DNA from 2 places in the Pseudomonas sp. BJa5 genome. Region 2 is predicted to be linked to the other one. Evidence: riboswitches for the same ligand, from Rfam matches in the RefSeq annotation. Region 2 holds a riboswitch; the other holds the start of a gene.

Region 1 (7,357 bases), on a different contig from region 2:
CGTTGCAGCTCGGCGGCCCGGCGCGGGTCGAGCAACTGCGCCTCGTAGTACTCGTCGGCCAGCGCCTCCAGGTGACGCAGCGGGCCGTAGGTCTCGGCACGGGTCAACGGCGGCATCAGGTGATCGATGATCACCGCCTGGGTGCGGCGCTTGGCCTGGGCGCCCTCGCCCGGGTCGTTGACGATAAAGGGGTAGATGTTCGGCAGCGGCCCGAGCAAGGCATCGGGCCAGCAACGGTCGGACAGGCCGACACCCTTGCCCGGCAGCCACTCAAGGTTGCCGTGCTTGCCGACATGGATCAGCGCATCGGCGGCAAAGCCGTGGCGCAACCAGAAATAGAACGCCAGGTAACCGTGCGGCGGCACCAGGTCGGGGTCGTGGTACACCGCGCTCTGGTCCAGCTGGTAGCCCCGCGCCGGCTGGATACCGACGAAGGTCAGGCCGAAGCGCAGGCCGGCGACCATCATCCGGCCATTGCGGAACATCGGGTCCTGCTGCGGCTCGCCCCAGCGCTCGCGCACGGCGTCCTGGTTGGCCTGGGGCAAGGCGGCGAAAGCGGCCAGGTAGTCGTCCAGGGCCATGCTTTGCAGGCAGGGTCGCTGGTCGAGGCTGTCCAGGTCGTTGCTGACCCCGCCCAGCAGCGCCTGGATCAGCGCCGTGCCGCTGTCGGGCAGCTCGGCCAGCGGGTAGCCCTGGGCCTTGAGGGCGCGCAGGATGTTCAGCGCCGCTGCCGGGGTGTCCAGCCCCACGCCGTTGCCGATGCGCCCGTCGCGGGTCGGGTAGTTGGCCAGCACCAGGGCCACGCGCTTGTCACGGTTGGGCAACTGCGCCAATGCACACCAGCGCCGGGCCAGTTCGGCGACAAAGTCCATGCGTTCGGCATGGGGCCGGTAGCAGACCACGTCCGACTGGCTGCGTTCGCTGCGCCAGGCCAGGTCCTTGAAGCTGATCGGCCGGGTGATGATGCGCCCGTCCAGCTCCGGCAAAACGATATGCATCGCCAGGTCGCGAGCGCCCAGGCCCTGCTCGCTGGCCTGCCAGCCCGGCTCGTTATCCTGGGCGCAGATCGCCTGCAGCACCGGAATATCCCGGCGAAACGGTCGCAGGTGCGGCTGCTCCGGGCTGGACTGGGCAAAGCCCGTGGTGTTGATGATCAGCGCAGCGTCGACCTCGTCCAGCCAGGCTTCGACCTGGGCCAGGCAGCCGGCCTCCTTGAGGCTGGCCACGGCAATCGGCAAGGGGTTGAGCCCGGCCCGTTGCAAGCGTTGGCAAAACGTATCGATAAAAGCGGTGTTGGCCGCCTGCAGGTGCGAGCGGTAGAACAGGATGGGTACCACCGGCTGTTCGACCTGCCACTGGCCGAACCAGTCCTGCAATTCGGCAGCGGCCCTTTCAGGGTGGTACACCGCCGTACGCGGTAGTTGCTGCGGTTCAGCCCAAGGGTAGTCGCGCCCGAGCCAGAGGCTGGCCAGGCAGTTGAACAGGTTCAGGGCGTTGGCCTTGCCGCCCTGGCGCAAAAAGTGCCAGAGCCGTTCGGCCTGTTCGGCCGGCACGTTGCCTAGGCCGGTCAGTTCCGGGTCCGGGTGATCGTCACCAGGTACCAGGATCAATTTGACGCCACGGTTCGCCAGCTCCAGTAGCTGCTCGACACCGTAGCGCCAGTAGCCGACCCCGCCATGCAACGACACCAGGATGACCTTGGCATGGCGCAGCACCTCGTCGATATAGAGGTCGACCGAGGCGTGGTTCTGCACCTGCATGGGGTTGGCCAGGCGCAGGCTGGGATAATCCTCGGGCAACTGCCGGGCAGTTTCGGCCAGCAGTGCCAGGTGCGAGTCACCGCTGCAGAGGATTACCAGCTCGGCCGGGGTCTGGCCGAGGTCGGCAATGCTGTCGTCCGGTACGAAACCACCGGGCTGGGTCCGCAGCAGGTGCATGGATCAGGCGCCCAGGGCGGCGCGCAGGCTCGCCTCCAGGTGCGCGGCATCCAGTTCCTGGCCGATCAGCACCAGGCGTGTGGTGCGCGGTTCTTCACTGCGCCAGGCGCGGTCGAAATGCTTGTCGAAACGGGTGCCCACGCCCTGGATCAGCAGGCGCATCGGCTTGCCGGGCACGGCGGCAAAGCCCTTGACCCGCAGGATGCCGTGCTGCACCACCAGTTGGGTCAGGGCATCGAGCAGCAGGCTTTCGTCGGCTTCAGGCAATTCGATGGAGATCGAGTCGAAGGCGTCGTGGTCATGATCGTCATGATCGTCGCCGTCATGATGGGAATCGTGGTGGGTACGGCGGCCATCGATGTGCACTTCGGACTCGGCGCCCAGGCCCAGCAGCACATCCAGTGGCAGGCGGCCGTTGCTCGCTTCGATCACCTTGACCGCTGGCGGCAGCTCTTCCTGTACCTCGGCGCGGACCTTGGCCAGGTCGGCGGCGGCGATCAGGTCGGCCTTGTTCAGCACCACCAGGTCGGCGCTGGCCAACTGGTCGGCGAACAGCTCGTGCAGTGGCGACTCGTGGTCCAGGTTCGGATCGAGCTTGCGCTGGGCATCGACCTGGTCCGGGTAGGCGGCGAAGGTGCCAGCGGCCACGGCCGGGCTGTCGACCACGGTGATCACCGCATCGACGGTGCAGGCATTGCGGATTTCCGGCCACTGGAAGGCCTGGACCAAAGGCTTTGGCAGGGCCAGGCCACTGGTTTCGATGAGGATGTGGTCCAGGTCGCCGCGACGGGCCACCAGCTCGCGCATCACCGGGAAGAACTCTTCCTGCACGGTGCAGCACAGGCAACCGTTGGCCAGTTCATAGACGCGGCCGCTGGCCTCTTCCTCGGTGCAGCCGATGCTGCACTGCTTGAGGATCTCGCCATCGATGCCCAGCTCGCCGAACTCGTTGACGATCACCGCGATGCGCCGCCCCTGGGCGTTGTCGAGCATGTGCCGCAGCAGCGTGGTCTTGCCCGAGCCGAGAAAGCCGGTAACGATGGTGACAGGGAGTTTGGCCAGTGTTTTCATGTCGATGCCCTTGGCAGGATGGCGGGCATGCGCGACGAGAGCCGCAGGTACCTTGACCTGGGCGCGTTCGCCACCGGATCACCCCGCCCGGTTTAATGTCGGAAACTGTTCGAGGCAGGTCTCCTGGCTTGCACTGCACCGGCCGACGAGCCAGTCGAACGACGCCTTCCCGCAGTGATGCAGTGGCTGTGTCGAACGCTTCAATGCTTACAGTTGCGGGGGCAGCCGCGGCTTGTACCGCGTTCCCGTCTTAGCTTCGGTCGCTGCCGAAGAACCTCGAAGCGGCTAGGCTACGCAGTGCCCGGTGAGTGGTCAACTGCTGTCACGATTGACGCCCGGCCGCCCCCGTGATTTGCTATGCCATTCGTTTGGGTGCCCTTGACTGGGTGAAACGGGAAACCGGTGCGTCAGCGCATGTGATCGACATGCCCGACAAGTCCGGTGCTGCCCCCGCAACGGTAAGCGAGAAAAGCGTCAGAACCACTGTGCCTGTAGTCCGGCATGGGAAGGTGACGCCAGTGGCAAGGCTATCAGCCTGCCCTCGCCAGCCCGGAGACCGGCCCAATACCGATTCTGACAAACCCGCGGTGGGCGGGCGCTGTTGAACCCTTGGACGGTCCTCGTGCAGGGGCTCGTTGCGCTTGCCTGTTGCCCGACAACACCCAGAGGAAAGCGCCATGCGTACCAGCACCGCCAGTCATTCCGCCGTTACCCCGTCCAGCCTCAGCCAGCGCCTGCTGGTCGCCGTCGGCGCCTCGCTGCTGGGCCTGTGCCTGGTGTACTTCGCCGGCTTTTCGCATATCGAAGCGGTGCACAATGCCGCCCACGACACCCGCCACAGCGCTGCCTTCCCTTGCCACTGAGTAGCTGTCGATGATCAAGCGTATCGCTCGCACCGCAGGTTTTGCCGGCCTGCTGGCCGCCCTGCTGCTGACCCTGCTGCAAAGCTTCTGGGTCGCGCCGCTGATTCTTGAGGCGGAAACCTATGAAAGCGCGGCACCGGCGGTCGAAGCCCACGCGCACGCGCCCGGGGTGGCGGCCGACCATCACCACGACAGCGAAGCCTGGGCACCGGAAGATGGCTGGCAGCGCGTACTGTCGACCACCGGTGGCAACCTGGTGGTGGCCGTCGGTTTTGCCCTGATCCTGGCCGCGCTCTACACCCTGCGCGCGCCGAAGACCGTGCTCAGCGGTGCGCTCTGGGGCCTGGGCGGCTTTGCCGTGTTCTGCCTGGCGCCAACCCTGGGCCTGCCGCCCGAGCTGCCGGGCACCGCTGCCGCCGACCTGGCCCAGCGTCAGACCTGGTGGGTGGGCACCGCTGCTGCCACCGCCGCGGGACTGGCACTGATCGCGTTTGCCCACAACTGGCTGTTCAAGATCGTGGGTGCGGTACTGCTGGTCATCCCTCACGTGATCGGCGCACCGCAGCCTGAAGTGCATGAGATGCTTGCCCCCCAAGCCCTGGAAACCGAGTTCAAGGTCGCCTCGCTGCTGACCAACGCCGCGTTCTGGCTGGCCCTGGGCCTGCTCAGCGCCTGGCTCTACCGTCGTTCGAGCCAGGCCTGATCGCCATGCCGCTGTACGTCGGCCTGGGGTGCCGACGGGGTTGCCCGGCCGAAACGCTGGGCGACCTGCTGGAGCAGACCCTCAAGGCCCACGGCTTGCACCTGGACGCCGTCGCGGGCCTGGCCAGCATCGACCTCAAGCAGGATGAGCCCGGGCTGCAGCAACTGGCCCGGCGCCTCAAGCTGCCTTTATTATTCTTCAGCGCCGCGCAACTGGCGCCCTTCGAGCCTCGCCTGAGCCATCGCTCGCAGGTGGCCTACCAGCACAGCGGTTGCTACGGCGTTGCCGAAAGCGCGGCGCTGGCCCTGGCCGAGCACCTGGCGGGCAAGGCACAGCTGCGCGTGACCCGCACCCTGCTGGCCGACGCCAGCCTGGCCATCGCCACAACCCCAGGCGTTGGCGGATAATCCGCACTTTCTTCCCAAGGACCTCCCATGACCGTCTATTTCATCGGTGCCGGCCCCGGCGATCCCGAGCTGATCACCGTCAAGGGCCAGCGCCTGATCCATCGCTGCCCGGTGATCATCTATGCCGGCTCCCTGGTGCCGGCCGCCGTGCTCGAAGGGCACAGCGCGCAGACGGTCATCAACAGCGCCGAACTGCACCTGGCGCAGATCATCGAGGCGATCAAGGACGCCCACGACCAGGGCCTGGACGTGGCCCGGGTGCACAGCGGCGACCCGAGCCTGTACGGCGCCATCGGCGAACAGATCCGCTACCTGCGCGAGCTGGGCATTCCCTACCAGATCGTCCCCGGCGTCACCGCGGTGGCGGCCAGCGCCGCCCTGCTCGGCTGCGAGCTGACCCTGCCGGACATCGCCCAGACCGTGATCCTCACCCGCTATGGCGACAAGTCACCGATGCCCGCCGGCGAGCAACTGGCGGACCTGGCCCGCCATGGCTGCACCCTGGCGATTCACCTGGGGGTCAAGCACCTGCACAAGATCGTCGAGCAGCTGCGCCCGCACTATGGCGGCGACTGCCCGATCGCCGTGGTGCACCGCGCCACCTGGCCGGACCAGGACTGGGTGCTGGACACCCTGGACGGGATTGTCCAGCAGGTGGAGGCCAAGGGATTCCGGCGTACGGCGCTGATCCTGGTCGGGCGGGTGCTGGCCAGCGACAGCTTTTCCGAGTCGGCGCTGTACCGCGCCAGCCATGCCCACCTCTATCGTCCCTGAGGGTATTGTCGCGGGGCCGGGCCGGTAGCACACTGGCGGTTCCGCCCACCTTCAGAGGACCTGATCATGCTCGAACTGCGCCCCAACTGTGAATGCTGTGGCCGCGACCTGCCCGGTGACAGCCAGGAGGCTTTGATCTGCTCGTTCGAATGCACCTTCTGTGTTGATTGCAATGAGCGCCAGCTCAAGGGCCAGTGCCCCAACTGTGGTGGCGAGCTGGTCAAGCGCCCGGCGCGGGCGGCGGCCAAGCTGGTGAAGTATCCGGCCTCGACCCAGCGGATCGTCAAGGAACAGGGTTGCCCGACGCACTGAGTAACGGGGACTGGCAAGGCGTTGCCTTGCATCGCAGGCTTCGCCAGCTCCCACAGTCCCCACACTTCCCACACTCCCCACACTCCCAACAGCCCCCCACACTCCCAACAGCCCCCACACACTCCCCACACTCCCAACAGCCCCCACACTCCCCACAGTTCCCACAACAGCCTGGAGAACAGGGCTGTTGTGGGAGCTGGCGATAGCCTGCGACGGGCATAAAGATCACGGCACCTGATACTGGCTCAGGTACTTGTCCAGCACCGCCTTGTCGCCACTGCCATCGCCGGCCACCTGCCACAGGCGCCGCTCGATGCCCTGGGCCAGCAGGTGCCCCACCGCCGACTCGATGGCCGACAGCACGCACAGTTGCGCCGGTTCGTTGGTGGTGTAGCCCACCTCGGCTTCCAGCAGTTTCTTGAACTCGATGAACTTGAACACCCCGGCGCTGCGGCCGACCGAGTAGATGGTCTTGCTGGTCATGACGTTGGCCAGCACCTGGCCGCTGCGCACGTCCACCGCCCGCAGGTTGACGGTCACCTGGTCGACCCGGTACTCGCGGGAGATGTCGATACCCAGGTAGCGCGCGCCCTCCCCGCCGCTGCGCACGTTGGTGTCGTAGGCGATGATGCCGCCTTCGAGCATCAGGTTGGCCGCCTGCAACGGTGGCAGTTCGCCCTGGATGTTCACCGGGGTATCGGGCTTTTTCTGCGAGGCGCGGATGATCTTGCGCTCGGTCAGCAGGTTCTGCAGCCCTTCGCGCTCCAGCACCATGAACCAGCCACTGGCCTGCAGGGCATCCATCAGCATGCTCGCCGCCCCCTGGGTCACGCTGGTGGAGAAGGAACTGGCCGGGGTCGGTTTGTATTGCCCGGTCTGGTCGCGAAAGCCGTAGACCACGGCCATCAGCCGGCCTTTTGGCCGCGGCATGTTGATCAGGTCATAGTAGGTCGAGGCCCGAGGTGTCAGGGTCGGAATATCCGCGTCCTGTTCGGCTGGCATTGGTTCACGCAGGCTGCAACCTTGCAGCGCGGCCAACATCAATACTGTGGTCAGAAGTCGTTTCATGGCTGTCGCTCCCCAATGCCCTACCCGTCAAGGGTTCAGGCCGTTGACCGAAATTTCCGAAATTTCGCCGGTTGCCCGGTCGGTGACCTGAATGCTCAAGGCCCCGGAATCGTCGATGACGTTGATGATGAAGGCGTCGGTCTGCAGGCTGCCGGTGTTGCCGTTGTTGATGGTGTCCATCAGCTGCGACAGCAGGCGCGACTCAAGCTGGTTGGTGAAGCG
Region 2 (7,357 bases):
GCCGGGATCTACCTGGGCGACGATCAGTTCATCCACTCCAGCAGCCGCCGCAGCGGTGGCGTGCGCATCGACAAGCTCGGTGACCGCTACTGGAGCAAGACCTTTATCGAAGCCAAACGTGCACTGGCCATGGCACCGACCGAGACCGTTATCTCGCGTAACTGATCATGAGCCTTGCAACCTCACGGCGACGTAGCTGAAAAGCGCGTCGCCGTGCGTGTTTACAGAAAGCGTCTAATCTAAATTCTCACCTATTTTCCCGCTCACCCCGGGACGGCTTCAGACAGGATGTTCTGACCATGGCGATTCAGGCGCGCTTCGCTCTCCTTTCCCTGCTGGCACTGCTCGGTGCCTGCTCTAGCCATGCCCCGACCCCGTCCAAGGTAGTCGAGCCTGTGGTCATGGCGCCTCAGGTGTACTTTTCTCCAGTTGCCGACGATGTCCTGTTCCGGGCCCTGGGTTTGGTGGGTACGCCCTATCGCTGGGGCGGCAACACACCGGATTCGGGCTTCGATTGCAGTGGCCTGATCGGTTACGTCTACCGTGACGCAGCGGGTATATCCTTGCCGCGCTCGACCCGGGAAATGATCGGCATTCGTGCGCCGAACATCCAGCGCAATGACCTGCAGTCCGGTGATCTGGTGTTCTTTGCCACCAATGGCGGGTCCCAGGTCAGTCATGCCGGGATCTATGTCGGGGAAGGGCGTTTCGTCCATGCGCCGGCCACCGGTGGCACCGTTCGTCTGGATTATCTGGCCAACAGCTACTGGCAAAAAGCTTATCTGAATGCCAAGCGCGTGCTGCCCCCTGCGTTGGCGCGCATTCCCTGAGATGTGAGATCAACTGTCTTTGTGGGGGTGGGCCCCGTTGTGATGTATGAGCTACATCGCATCGCGGGGCAAGCCCGCTCCCACAGCAGTCCAGGTGGGAGCGGGCTTGCCCCGCGACAGGGTTACTTCACCTTGCTCACCCGCCAGATCGTATTGCCCACATCATCGGCCACCAGCAATCCCCCACGCTGATCGTTGATGACCCCCACCGGTCGCCCCCTGGCTTTGCCGTCAGCGTCAAGAAAGCCGGTCAACAGGTCGATCGGCTTGCCTGCCGGTCGGCCGGACGTGCTGAAGGGCACGAAAATCACCTTGTAGCCACTGTGCGGCTTGCGGTTCCAGGAGCCGTGCTGGCCGATGAATGCGCCTTGCTCGAACGGCGGCGGTAGTACGCCGGGCTCGGCGAAGGTCAGGCCCAGTGAGGCGGTGTGCGGGCCTACGGCGTAGTCCGGGGCAATGGCCGAGGCCACCTGTTGCGGATCCTGTGGATTGACCCGCTGGTCGACGTTCTGGCCATAGTAGCTGTATGGCCAGCCATAAAAACCGCCGTCCTTGACCGAGGTGATGTAGTCGGGCACCAGGTCGCTGCCGATCTCATCGCGCTCGTTGACCGCCGTCCACAGGTGTCCGGTGTGTGGCTCCCAGGCCATGCCGTTGGGGTTGCGCAGGCCCGAGGCGAAAATGCGCGTTTGACCGCTGGCCGGGTCGATTTCCCAAATCGCGGCGCGGCCTTTTTCCTGCGCCATGCCGTGTTCGCCGACATTGCTGTTGGAGCCCACTGTCACGTAGAGCTTCTTGCCGTCGCGGCTGGCGATCACGTTCTTGGTCCAGTGGTGATTCAGCCGCCCACCGGGCAGCTCGGCTACCAGTGTGCCAGGGCCCGTGATCGCCATGCTGCCGGGCTCATAGTGAAAGCGCAGCAAGCGATCGGTATCGGCCACGTAGAAGTCGTTGCCCACCAGGGCCATGCCGAAGGGTGAGTTGAGGTTGTCGATGAAAGTGGTGCGGATTTCGGCCACGCCATCCCGGTCGCTGTCGCGCAACAGGCTGATGCGGTTGGGGCTGGGCACGGCGGCGCCAGCACGGCCCATGGCCTTTTTCATCACCCAGCCCCGTATTCCCTTGTTGTCGTCAGGCTTGGGCGGGGCGTTGGTTTCAGCCACCAGTACGTCGCCATTGGGCAGTACGTACAGCCAGCGCGGGTGATCCAGCCCTTCGGCGAAGGCCGCCACCCGGGTGCCGGGTGCCGTCGAAGGCCTGGCGCCCCGGGGCCAGCCCACCGCCGGGGCGATGTTGACGGTTGGAATCAGGGTCTTGTTCGGCTCGGGGAGTTGGGGGGACGGACCGTACCCGTCACTGACCTGCAGGCGGGCGGTTTCGCCGCAGCCGCTCAATCCAGCGCTCATTGCCAGCAGCAGCGCTATCGGAGTCTTGCCCATTGTGGTGACCTCACGAAGTTGGCCTCTTTGGCAGTAGAGGACGGCCGCGTTCGCGAGGTTCCCTTGGTGGCGGGCGGATCAGGCCTGCTTGAGCAGCAGGGCGACCCCGGGGTGATACTGCCCGGCTTCGTTGTGCAACTTGCGATAGGCGTACGGAAAGTACCAGGCAATGGCACAGGCGGTGTGCTTGTGCAGGTCGTCGACCAGGTCCTGGAGTTCTTCGGGGCTGGCGTGTTGGCCGGCTTTCCAGGGGCTGGCGAAGAGGGCGGCGACTTTCAGCTGGCTTGGTGCTGCGACCTGGCGGGCGGCTTGTACGGTTTCGGCCAGGGCATTGGCCAGGTCAAGCCGGGCGATCCGTGGCCAGCGCTGGCTGGCCTGCAGGTAGGCGGCTTCTTCGCGGCTGGCGATATACAGGTCGCAACGACCGTCGCGATCACCGTCTTCGCGCTGCTTCTTGCTCTGGTGCTGCGCCAAGGTCACCAACTCGGCTTGCCAGGCCGCCGCTGACAGCAAACCGAGGTTGGCCTGGGCGCCGTGCCAGTAGGCGGCTTCGCCATCGCCCAGCACCTGGTTGAATCGATCGATGCATTCGACCCAGCGTTCCAGCACCGGACGCAGGAATTCCAGGCGTGTGTTGTTGATGATCAGGCCTTGCATGCTGCTCTCTCCTTTATCATTGTGATCGAGTACAGCCAGTTTATGGCTATTTGATATCACTGAAATCAGGGTGACACAAGATGACAAGGTCGCCATTGATCCAGGCCGGTAGGGCGCCTTTCATTGACGCTCCCGGTGCAACCCTCTAACCTTCGCGACTTGTTTCAGGTGCTCTGTGGGCTGTGGCCTGGCAGGGTGAAACAGGGAAGCCGGTGGGCGCGCAAAGGCGCGCGAATCCGGCGCTGCCCCCGCAACGGTAGGTGAGTCAAGGCCGCGCATGGCCACTGGGTGCCCGCACCCGGGAAGGCGCGCGACCCGGGTGTTCATGGCCCCGCTCACAAGCCCGGAGACCGGCCTGTCACAGTCAACGGCATCACGGAGGGTGATGCGCGGTTTCTTCGGCTTCGTGCCGCAGCCCTGCGCGTTTCTCCGTCTGCCTTATCCATTCATCTGTTGCCCATCCTTCGCCGCGAAACCTGTGCAGCCCCGTGCTGCTACGCTCGTTGCGGTTGGCCGACAGTGGTTTGCGGAGAACTTCGATGACTGAATCCACCGAGCGTGACGAACGCCACCTGGCCCGTATGCAGCGCAAGAAGGCGGTAATCGACGAGCGTATCGCCAACGCCCCCAACGAGTGCGGCCTGCTGCTGGTGCTCAGCGGCAATGGCAAGGGCAAGAGCAGCTCGGCCTTCGGCATGCTGGCGCGGGCCATGGGCCACGGCATGCAGTGCGGCGTGGTGCAGTTCATCAAGGGCCGCAACAGCACCGGTGAAGAGCTGTTCTTCCGCCGCTTTCCCGAGCAGGTGCGCTATCACGTGATGGGCGAGGGCTTCACCTGGGAAACCCAGGACCGCCAGCGCGACATCGCCGCCGCCGAAGCCGCCTGGGCCGTGTCCCGGCAGATGCTGCAGGACCCGAGCATCGCCTTCGTGGTGCTCGATGAGCTGAACATCGCCCTCAAGCACGGCTACCTCGACCTCGACCAGGTACTCAGCGACCTGCAGGCGCGCCCGCCGATGCAGCATGTGATCGTCACCGGTCGCGGGGCCAAGGACGAGATGATCGAACTGGCCGACACCGTCACCGAGATGGGCATGATCAAGCACGCCTTCCAGGCCGGCATCCGTGCCCAGAAGGGCGTCGAACTATGAGTCTGACCCGGCACTGCCCGGCGGTCCTGATCGCCGCGCCGGCATCGGGGCAGGGCAAGACCACGGTGACCGCCGCCCTGGCACGCCTGCACCGTAACCAGGGGCGCAAGGTGCGGGTGTTCAAGTGTGGCCCGGATTTCCTCGACCCGATGATTCTCGAGCGGGCCAGCGGCGCGCCGGTGTACCAGCTGGATCTGTGGATGGTCGGTGAACAGGAAAGCCGGCGTCTGTTGTGGGAAGCAGCAGGCGAGGCCGACCTGATTCTGATCGAAGGGGTCATGGGCCTGTTCGACGGCACGCCGTCGAGCGCCGACCTGGCGCGTCACTTCGGCGTGCCGGTGCTGGCGGTGATCGACGGCACGGCCATGGCCCAGACCTTCGGCGCCCTGGCCCTGGGCCTGGCGCGCTACCAGCCCGACCTGCCGTTCGCCGGGGTGCTGGCCAACCGCGTCGGCACCCTGCGTCATGCCCAGTTGCTCGAAGGCAGCCTGACCGAGGGCCTGCGCTGGTATGGCGGCCTGTCGCGGGAAACCGGCATCGAACTGCCGAGCCGCCACCTGGGCCTGGTCCAGGCCAGTGAGCTCAATGACCTGGACCTGCGCCTGGACGCTGCTGCCGAGGCCCTGGGAGCCAGTTGCGAATCGTCGTTGCCGCCACCGGTGGCGTTCGCGGCGCCGAGCGAGTTGAACATCGAGCCGTTGCTCGAAGGCGTCACCATTGCAGTGGCCCGGGATGAAGCCTTTGCCTTCACCTATGGCGCCAACCTCGACCTGCTGCGGGCCATGGGCGCTGAGCTGGCGTTCTTCTCGCCGCTGCGTGACGCCTGCCTGCCAGAGGCGGACAGCCTGTACCTGCCGGGCGGATATCCGGAGCTGCACCATCAGGCGCTGGCCGCCAATGCGCCGATGCTCGGCGCCATTCGCGCCCACCACCAGGCGGGCAAGCCCGTGCTCGCCGAATGTGGTGGCATGCTCTACCTGCTCGATGCCCTGACCGATGTGGCCGGCGAGCGTGCCGAACTGCTGGGCCTGCTGCAGGGCGAAGCGGTGATGCAGAAGCGCCTGGCTGCCCTGGCCCTGCAGGCGGTGGAGCTGCCCGAGGGCAACCTGCGCGGGCACACCTATCACCACTCCCTGACCAGCACCGCGCTGGAGCCGATCGCTCGTGGCCAGAGCCCCAATGGCGGCCGCGGCGCCGAAGCGGTCTATCGCTGCGGGCGGCTGACCGCGTCCTACGTGCATTTCTATTTCGCCTCCAACCCCCGGGCGGCGGCGGCGCTGTTGGCACCATGAGCGACCAGGCCTTTACCGATGCCGAGCGCGCGGCGGTGTATCGCGCGATTGGCGAGCGCCGCGACATGCGCCATTTCATCCCGGGTGAAGTGGCGCCCGAGCTGCTCGCACGCCTGCTGCAAGCCGCGCATCAGGCGCCCAGCGTCGGCCTGATGCAGCCCTGGCGCTTTATCCGGATTACCGACCGCAGCCTGCGCCAGCGTATCCAGCGCCTGGTGGAGGAGGAGCGGGTGCGCACCGCCCAAGCGCTGGGCGAGCGTTCCGACGAATTCATGCAGCTCAAGGTCGAAGGCATCAACGACTGCGCCGAATTGCTGGTGGCGGCGTTGATGGATGACCGCGAGAAACACATTTTCGGTCGCAGGACCCTGCCGGAAATGGACCTGGCGTCGCTGTCGTGCGCCATCCAGAACCTCTGGCTGGCCGCCCGCGCCGAAGGGCTGGGCATGGGCTGGGTGTCGCTGTTCGAGCCGGCGGCACTGGCCGCGCTGCTGGGTATGCCGGCAGGTGCCAAGCCACTGGCGATCCTCTGCCTGGGACCGGTCCAGGCGTTCTACCCGGCACCGATGCTGGCCCTCGAAGGCTGGGCGACGGTGCGGCCCTTGAGTGACATGCTGTTCGAAAACCAGTGGGGAGAGTCTTGATGAGTGTGGCGTTGCTGAGTGTTGCCGGCGTGGCGCTGGATGCGCTGTGGGGGGAGCCCGAGCGTCGGCATCCACTGGTGGCGTTCGGTCGCCTGGCCGGGCGTCTGGAGCAGCGTTTCAATGCCGGGGGGCGCGGTTGGCGCAGCCATGGCGTCACCGCCTGGTTCCTGGCGGTAATCCCCTTGACCCTGCTGATTACCGTGCTGTCCTGGCTGCCCTATATCGGTTGGCTGGTGGAGGTGCTGGCGCTGTACTGCGCCCTGGGCCTGCGCAGCCTGGGTGAACACGTGATCCCGGTGGCCAGCGCCTTGCGCAGCGGTGACCTGGAGCAGGCACGTCAGCGCGTCAGCTACCTGGTCAGCCGCGAAACCCGCGAACTGGACGAAACCGCCGTGGCCCGGGCTGCAACCGAATCGGTGCTGGAAAACGGCAGCGATGCGGTGTTCGCCGCCTTGTTCTGGTTTATCGTCGCCGGTGCGCCGGGGGTGGTGCTCTATCGCCTGAGCAACACCCTGGACGCCATGTGGGGCTATCGCAACGAGCGCTTCGAGCGCTTCGGCTGGGCGGCGGCACGCATCGACGATGTGCTCAACTACATTCCGGCACGGCTGGTGGCCCTGACCTACGCCGTGCTCGGCAAGACCCGCCTGGCCCTGAGCTGCTGGCGTCGCCAGGCGCCCTTGTGGGACAGTCCCAACGCCGGCCCGGTAATGGCGGCCGGGGCGGGGGCGCTGGGGGTGGAGCTGGGCGGACCTGCGGTCTATCACGGCGAACTGCACGAGCGCACGCGCCTGGGCGAAGGCCCGGCGGCTGACGCCGACGCCATCGAGCGCGGCTGGCGTCTGGTGTGCAAGGGGGTCTGGTTGTGGCTGCTGTTGTTGTGCCTGGGAGCGGAACTCTATGCTTGAACACGGCGGGCGCCTGCAGCGCGCCATCCAGCACTACGGCATTGCCCGGGAAGACTGGCTGGACCTGTCCAGTGGCATCGCCCCCTGGTCCTATGCCATTCCCGAGATTCCCTTGCGTGCCTGGGCGCGCCTGCCGGAAACCGATGACGGCCTGGAACAGGCGGCGAGCGCCTATTACGGCGCCGAATCACTGCTGCCGGTCGCCGGCTCCCAGGCGGCGATCCAGGCCTTGCCGCAGCTGCGTGGCCGGAGCAAAGTCGGGGTGTTGTCGCCGTGCTATGCCGAGCATGCCGAGGGCTGGCGGCGCGCCGGTCATGAACTGATAGAGCTTCGGGAAGACCAGGTCGAGCAGCAGCTCGACAGCCTCGATGTGCTGGTGGTGGTCAACCCGAACAACCCCACTGGCCGGCTGGTGCCCGCCGAACAGCTGCTGGAC

Evidence for each region. Region 2 has a riboswitch for cobalamin ahead of cobO (cob(I)yrinic acid a,c-diamide adenosyltransferase). Riboswitches for the same ligand answer to the same signal wherever they lie in the genome.
Region 1: another riboswitch for cobalamin. It lies ahead of M2D63_RS19900 (CbtB domain-containing protein); the one in region 2 lies ahead of cobO (cob(I)yrinic acid a,c-diamide adenosyltransferase).

What each region holds. Positions count from the first base shown of each region.
Region 1 covers NZ_JALRNG020000037.1:15,815-23,171, forward strand. Annotated here, with positions in the region: gene cobN (cobaltochelatase subunit CobN) at 1-1,937, opposite strand, end outside; gene cobW (cobalamin biosynthesis protein CobW) at 1,941-3,008, opposite strand; cobalamin riboswitch at 3,104-3,302, opposite strand; cobalamin riboswitch at 3,362-3,588, shown strand; gene M2D63_RS19900 (CbtB domain-containing protein) at 3,686-3,871, shown strand; gene M2D63_RS19905 (CbtA family protein) at 3,882-4,574, shown strand; gene M2D63_RS19910 (cobalamin biosynthesis protein) at 4,580-4,981, shown strand; gene cobM (precorrin-4 C(11)-methyltransferase) at 5,009-5,755, shown strand; gene M2D63_RS19920 (DUF1272 domain-containing protein) at 5,822-6,067, shown strand; gene M2D63_RS19925 (CsgG/HfaB family protein) at 6,293-7,135, opposite strand; gene M2D63_RS19930 (curli assembly protein CsgF) at 7,163-7,357, opposite strand, start outside.
Region 2 covers NZ_JALRNG020000003.1:128,971-136,327, reverse strand. Annotated here, with positions in the region: gene M2D63_RS02865 (C40 family peptidase) at 1-165, shown strand, start outside; gene M2D63_RS02860 (C40 family peptidase) at 300-830, shown strand; gene M2D63_RS02855 (sorbosone dehydrogenase family protein) at 953-2,269, opposite strand; gene M2D63_RS02850 (hypothetical protein) at 2,348-2,926, opposite strand; cobalamin riboswitch at 3,076-3,300, shown strand; gene cobO (cob(I)yrinic acid a,c-diamide adenosyltransferase) at 3,466-4,077, shown strand; gene M2D63_RS02840 (cobyrinate a,c-diamide synthase) at 4,074-5,369, shown strand; gene bluB (5,6-dimethylbenzimidazole synthase) at 5,366-6,013, shown strand; gene cbiB (adenosylcobinamide-phosphate synthase CbiB) at 6,013-6,921, shown strand; gene cobD (threonine-phosphate decarboxylase CobD) at 6,914-7,357, shown strand, end outside.